Regions from separate parts of the Mesorhizobium oxytropidicola genome, predicted to be linked through region 3. Evidence: predicted binding sites of a transcription regulator. Region 3 holds the regulator's gene; each other region holds the start of a gene.

Region 1 (2,267 bases), 1.7 Mb from region 3:
ACCATGGTGGTCAAGGAGCCGATTGGTGTGTGCGCGCTGATCACGCCGTGGAACTGGCCGCTCAACCAGATCGTCTGCAAGGTGGCGCCGGCGATCGCCGCCGGTTGCACCGTGGTGCTGAAGCCTTCGGAAATCGCGCCGATCAGCGGCATCGTGTTTTCCGAGGTTATGGAAGCCGCCGGCACGCCGAAGGGCGTCTACAACATGATCAACGGCAACGGCCCGGATGTCGGCCAGATCATGGCTGGCCACGCGGACGTCGACATGGTGTCCTTCACCGGTTCGACCCGCGCCGGCATCATCGTCGCACAGACGGCGGCGCAGACGGTCAAGCGCGTGGCGCAGGAACTCGGTGGAAAGTCGGCCAACATTGTGCTGCCCGATGCCGATTTCGAAACGGCGGTGCGCAAGGGTGTCGAGGGCTGCTTCGGCAACAGCGGCCAGTCCTGCGACGCGCCGACCCGCATGCTGGTGCCGGCCGCCCGCCATGACGAGGCGCTGGCCATCGCCAAGAAGGCCGCCGAAGCCCACAATGTCGGCGATCCCCGCTCGGAGGACACCAAGCTCGGCCCGGTCGTCTCCAACATCCAGTACGACAAGATCCAGCGCCTGATCGAAGCGGGCATCAAGGAGGGCGCGACGCTGGTCACCGGCGGCCCCGGCCGGCCCGAACATCTCAACCGTGGTTACTATGTCCGCCCGACCGTGTTCGGCCATGTCACACCGGGCATGACCATCGAGAAGGAAGAGATCTTCGGGCCGGTGCTGTCGGTCATTTCCTATCATGACGACGAAGACGCCGTGAAGATCGCCAATGACACGGTGTACGGCCTCGCTGCCTACGTGCAGTCGCAGGACATAGAGCGCGCCCGCAAGGTGGCCGCGCAGCTGCGCGCCGGGCAGGTTTCGATCAACTATCCGGAATGGGACACGTTCGCGCCCTTCGGTGGCTACAAACAGTCCGGCAACGGCCGCGAATATGCGGATTGGGCCATCCACGATTTCCTGGAGGTCAAGGGCATCATCGGCTACGGGGCGTAGGCTTCGAGAGCCCTGCTCGGCGGGCTCCCTCACTCTTGATGTTGCAGGCGCTGATGCGGAGAGCATCAGCGCCTGTTTCGTTTTCACTTGATTTGTTCACTTTTTGTTCTATTGTTCTCGACTGGATTCAATTTGCCGAACGAGTTCCGTCATGAGTAGGCAACCTGCATTCGCAAAGAACGGCCAGTCCTCTTTTCCATTTAAGGAACCGAGTCCGGTCCGGGAGCCGCATCTGTTCTACGCATTCCTGGTCGAAGCCCCGGTTAACGGGATGCTGCGGCGCAGGGCCGAGCACTACAATCAGGAACTGGGGTTGCGAGGGTGGCTGACGCCAACCAATCAAATACACATAACCCTGATGGGCCTTGGCGGCGGCAAACAGGAGCGTGTGGTGGAGATCGCGCGCCATGTCGGCTTGCTGATACAGGCCGCGCCATTCGACGTTTGCTTCGATCGCCTGTCGGCTTTCGGTGGCGGGGCGCTGGTGTTTCGCGGCAGCAACCATTCGCCGGCCCTGCAAGCCTTCTGGCGCAAGCTCTCTGCTGTAATCGACGACAGCCCGCTGCAGCCGTTCGTCACGAGCTCGTTGGAGCCACATGTTACGCTGCTTCGTGACAGACGAGGCGTGCCGAAAGTGCGGGAACAGATTGTTGAGCCGATGTCCTGGACGGTGCGCAGCTTTGCGCTGATCCGCAGCTATCAGGGCGAACACGAATGTCCAGCGATCTGGCAATTGACCGGCCAGGACGATTCCCTGGCCGGCATGTGAGAACTCGTCGTCACACAGCCGCGCTATATTGATCGTCCTGACACGGCTTGTCAGCTGTCGTGCGGGCGAGGGTGGCGGGCCGGCCAGCGATCCCCTACTTCGAGTGCGTCTGAACAGGAGGAATGCAAAATGACCATAGCGGAAATTGCCAAGGATTTCACCGAGCTCCTCAAGCAGGGAGACCATGCCGGTGCCGCCGAAAAGTACAATGCCGACGACATTGCCAGTTATGAAGCCATGGAGGGGCCGATGGCCGTCAGCCATGGCAAGGAGGCCCTCGAACAGAAGGGCCAGTGGTGGCAAGAGAACCACGAAGTGCATGGCGGTTCGGTCGAAGGGCCCTATGTCAATGGCCACCAGTTCGCGGTGCGCTTCACCTTCGACATAACGCCCAAGGCCACCGGCCAGCGTGTCACCATGGATGAGGTCGGCCTGTACACGGTCAAGAACGGCAAGA
Region 2 (2,267 bases), 3.5 Mb from region 3:
GGACCCCGGGAAACTCGACGCCGCAACGGATTGTGCCGCATCCGCGATTGCGGCCAGGCATGGCAGCGGCGCGGTTGCCGCCAAAATTCAGGCGCACGTCATCGTGGCTGTGGCGTAGGCAAAATTATCCGTTCAGTCGTCGCCTTCGACGACGCGCAGCCTGAGCTGTCCGGTCTTCGAATCGGCAACGCGGGGGCCGGGCTCGATTTTTGCGGCAGGTGCCCGCGACGGCGCGTCCGGGCTGGCATCGCCATCGGGCTGCACTCCGAACTCCAGCGCCTCGATCTTCTGGCCGCGCTTGGTCACCTTCGATGTCGAGACGAGGATATCGTCGATGTCCTTGGCCGACTGGCCGAAATGGACCTGCAGCTTGCGCACGCGCTCGTCGACACGTTGCACATCCTCCATCAGCCGGATGACTTCGCCCTGGATCAGATGCGCCTGTTCGCGCATGCGGGCATCCTTGAGGATCGCCTGGATGACCTGGATCGACAGCATCAGCAGCGACGGCGAAACGATGACGACGCGGGCGCGGTGCGCCTTGTGAACGATCGCCTCGAAATTCTCGTGGATCTCGGCGAACACCGATTCCGACGGCACGAACATGAAGGCGGTGTCCTGCGTCTCGCCCTGGATCAGGTATTTTTCGGAGATATCGCGGACATGGATCTCGATGTCGCGGCGGAAGGCCTGCGAGGCGACCTTCTGCAGGTCGGCGCCATCGGCGGCGCGGATGGCATTCCATGCCTCCAATGGAAATTTGGCATCGATGGCCAGCGACGGCGCGCCGTTCGGCATCTTGACCAGGCAATCGGGCCGGCTGCCATTCGACAGGGTCGCCTGGAATTCGTATGCGCCCATGGGCAGGCCGTCGGCGACAATCGCCTCCATGCGCGACTGGCCGAAAGCGCCGCGCGTCTGCTTGTTGGAGAGGATCGCCTGCAACTGCACGACCTGGCCGGCGAGCGACTGGATGTTGCCTTGCGCGACATCGATGATCGCCAGCCGCTCCTGCAGTTTGGCCAGGCTCTCATGCGTGGATTTGGTCTGCTCGGTCATGGTCTGGCCGAGCCGGCCGGTCATGGCGTCAAGCCGCTGGCCGATCGACTGCGTCAGCTCCGCCTGGCGCGCGCCGAACACTTCGGCGATGGCGCCCATGCGGCCCTGCATTTCGGCCTGGCTTTGCAAGATGCCGGCCATCCGCGCCTCGGCATCGCGGGCATGGTCGGCGGCTTCCGCGGCAGCGACCGCGCGCGCCTTGGCCGACCGCCACAGCGCGATGACCAGCGCCACGAACAGGCCGAGAAACAGCAAGGCGCCGAAAGCCAGCGCGTGGCCGAGCGTGATCGTGGTGGCGCCAAGCCGTGCGACGGGCTGCGAAAGGATGGTGCTCAGATCATTCATGTGGACAGCATAGCCGATTCGGGTCGCTGGCACAGATCAAAACAAGAACACGGCTGAGATGCCCCGGTTGACGCTTTTCGCTGGAGGTCTTACGTGGGACGCCATGCCGATCAAGCCGCTCATCATCCTCCCCGATCCCATCCTGCGCCAGGTTTCCAAGCCGGTGGAGCGCGTCGACGCGCCTTTGCGCAAACTGGCCGACGACATGCTGGCGACCATGTATGACGCGCCCGGCATCGGGCTGGCGGCGATCCAGGTCGGCGAGCCGCTGCGCATGCTGGTGATCGACCTCGCCAAGGAAGACGAGACGCCGGCGCCGCACGTCTTCATCAACCCGGAGATCCTGGAAAGCGCCGAGGCGCGCTCCGTCTACGAGGAAGGCTGCCTGTCGATCCCAGACTACTACGCCGAGGTCGAACGCCCGGCTTCGGTGCGGGTGAAGTATCTCGACCGCGACGGCAAGCTGCAGGAGATGGAGGCCGAAGGCCTGATGGCGACCTGCCTGCAGCATGAGATCGACCATCTCAACGGCGTGCTGTTCATCGACCACATCTCGAAGCTGAAGCGCGACATGGTGGTGAAGAAGTTCAAGAAGCTCGCCAAGGACAAGGCGCCGGGCAAGCTGGTGGGATAGGGGAAAATGCCCCTTCGCGTCATCTTCATGGGCACGCCGGAGTTTTCGGTGCCGACGTTGCGCGCGCTTGCCGAGGCCGGACATCAGATTTCCGCCGTCTACACCCGGCCGCCGCGCGCGGCCGGCCGGCGCGGGTTGGAATTGACGCCGTCGCCGGTGCAGCGCGAGGCCGAGCGGCTGGGCATCGAGGTGCGGACGCCGACATCCCTGAAGGGCGAGGCCGAGCAGG
Region 3 (2,267 bases):
ATCATAGCCGGCTGCGCCACGGCGCTGTTCGCCATCTGGCATTTCCAGCGTGTGTCGCCGCTCAGCCTGTTCGCCAATCTGGCCGTCATGCCGATCGTGTCAGTCGTGATGTTCCTGGCCGTTGCCAGTGCATTGCTAATGCCGTTTGGATTGGATGCGCCATCCCTCTACCTAATGGGCAAAGGCCTGACGGCGATGATCGCCATATCCGCGTGGATTTCGGAACGCTCCCCAATCGATGCGGTCGGGTTGATTTCGCAGCACTCGGTGCTGCTGGTGACCGTCGCCTTGGTCATCGCGACGATGGCGACGACCTGGTTGCGGCTCGCGGCAGTGCCATTCGCGCTTGCCGGCTTGTTGACGGTGTCGGATACGCGCACGCCGGACGTACTGATCTCGGAAGATGCGCGGCTGGTCGCGCTGCCGATCGGCGGCGGCGAACTCGCGGTCAGCCGGGCTCGCCCGAACGAATTCACCATCGACAATTGGAAACGCGCGCTGGTGTCCGAAACCATCGTCGTGCCGGAGATGTTCAGCAAGGCAGATGGGCAATTCGACATTGCCGATGCCGTCAACCTCCCGCCGGGAGCTCCGTTCTACTGCACGGATGGCGTCTGTCTTGCCCGGCACCCGTCCGGTGCGATCATCGCACATGTCGAAGACCGCAAGGACACCTGGAAGGCCTGCGGTTTCGCCGATTTGATCGTCGTCAATGATGCAACCGGCTATGATGCCTGCCACAATCCGCTGGTTCTTGTCGTCACCAAACGGCAACTTGCCCGCAAAGGTAGTGCCGCCGTCTTCTTCGACCGCCAATCGGCGACCGGTCCGCCAACCGTCAACTTCGCGGTGGACGGGCCGTATCGGCCCTGGCATGCACAGCGAAAATATTCACGCGAGGCGAGGGGGCTGCTGCCCTATCAAAAAGCCGAAAAACCGGCTGCCGTCCCTGCTCAGTAGCGCCGGATCAGCCCTACGAGCTTGCCTTGCACCTTGACCCTGTCCGGCCCGAAAATACGCGTCTCGTAGGCCGGGTTGGCGGCTTCAAGCGCGATCGAGGCGCCTTTGCGGCGGAACCGCTTCAATGTCGCTTCCTCGTCGTCGACCAGCGCCACGACGATCTCGCCCGGGCTCGCCGTATCGGCGTTGCGGATAATGACCGTGTCGCCATCGAAGATGCCGGCCTCGATCATCGAGTCGCCCTTGACCTCCAGCGCATAGTGCTCGCCGCCCATGATCATGTCCGGCGGCACCGAGATGGAATGAGTCTGATGCTGGATGGCATCGATCGGCACACCGGCGGCGATGCGGCCCATCACCGGAATCGACACGGCGGAAACCGCGTCGTCATCATTGCCGGCCGCGGGCAAGCGTGATGGCGCCGGCTTGATCTGGCGGCCAAGGCCGCCCTGACCGAGACTGCCCTGAATGACGCTTGGCGAGAATTTCTTTGCCGCGTTGAGGCCCGGCGCGATCGAATCCGGCAACCGCAGCACTTCCAGCGCTCGCGCCCGATTGGGCAGCCGGCGAATGAAGCCGCGTTCCTCCAGTGCCGTGATCAGGCGATGGATCCCTGACTTGGAGGCGAGATCGAGCGCTTCCTTCATCTCGTCGAAGGAAGGCGGAATGCCGCTTTCCTTCAGCCGTTCATGAATGAACATCAGCAGTTCATGTTGCTTGCGTGTCAGCATGGCGGCCCCCAAGGCATTGAACGAAGGGTGTGAACCAGAATCGAAAAACAAACCCAGAACAAACCCTATCTGTTCCAGTTGTGTTCTGCAACTGTTTAAAGTTTAGTGAATTCGTTAAGGCGTCTGAAATTATTTGGCCCGGCAACAGGCGGTGTTCGATGCCTGCCTGCCGCCGCGCGGTGCGCTTGCCGGCTTTGAAATTGTTTTGGTTAATGGCCTGTGGCCTATCCTGCTCCGAGGTCTGGCATCAGTAGCCGACAAAGCTCGATGAGAGATTTTTCTCCTTTCACCAATCCTTGGCCTGCCGTGAACGAAACGAAGCCAAAATGCCAACTTTGCCACGAAATTGCCATACCGGCTTCGGTCCGTGATCCCGTTGCGCTACCGCTTATTTATGCTGCCGTCGCCGGCATGGACATAGACATGCAGCGTATAGCCGATATGGGCGATCATCAGGGTTTTCGCGCGCTCGATATTACGATCCAGCGCCGCCTCCATGAGCGCGGTGTGATGTTCGATTGCGACCGCCTGGCGCAACGCCTCCACGGCCTCCTCGTAACCATGCTGCAGGCCGGC

The links. The regulator LexA, encoded in region 3, represses DNA repair genes until DNA is damaged. The targets are predictions, from matches to a motif close to TGTTCNNNNTGTGTTCNG.
Region 1: a site for LexA is predicted at 1,135-1,152, ahead of AC0V8S_RS30705 (2'-5' RNA ligase family protein). Genes of this name have one in related genera too.
Region 2: a site for LexA is predicted at 1,437-1,454, ahead of AC0V8S_RS03165 (DNA recombination protein RmuC). Genes of this name have one in related genera too.

Annotation. Positions count from the first base shown of each region.
Region 1 covers NZ_CM149692.1:6,089,634-6,091,900, reverse strand. The annotation lists gene AC0V8S_RS30710 (aldehyde dehydrogenase family protein) at 1-1,041, shown strand, start outside; gene AC0V8S_RS30705 (2'-5' RNA ligase family protein) at 1,433-1,810, shown strand; gene AC0V8S_RS30700 (SnoaL-like domain-containing protein) at 1,940-2,267, shown strand, end outside.
Region 2 covers NZ_CM149692.1:660,885-663,151, forward strand. The annotation lists gene AC0V8S_RS03160 (class I SAM-dependent methyltransferase) at 1-118, shown strand, start outside; gene AC0V8S_RS03165 (DNA recombination protein RmuC) at 133-1,404, opposite strand; gene def (peptide deformylase) at 1,508-2,038, shown strand; gene fmt (methionyl-tRNA formyltransferase) at 2,045-2,267, shown strand, end outside.
Region 3 covers NZ_CM149692.1:4,357,943-4,360,209, forward strand. The annotation lists partial or broken gene AC0V8S_RS21700 (ComEC/Rec2 family competence protein) at 1-960, shown strand, start outside; gene lexA (transcriptional repressor LexA) at 954-1,691, opposite strand; gene AC0V8S_RS21710 (GntR family transcriptional regulator) at 2,073-2,267, opposite strand, start outside.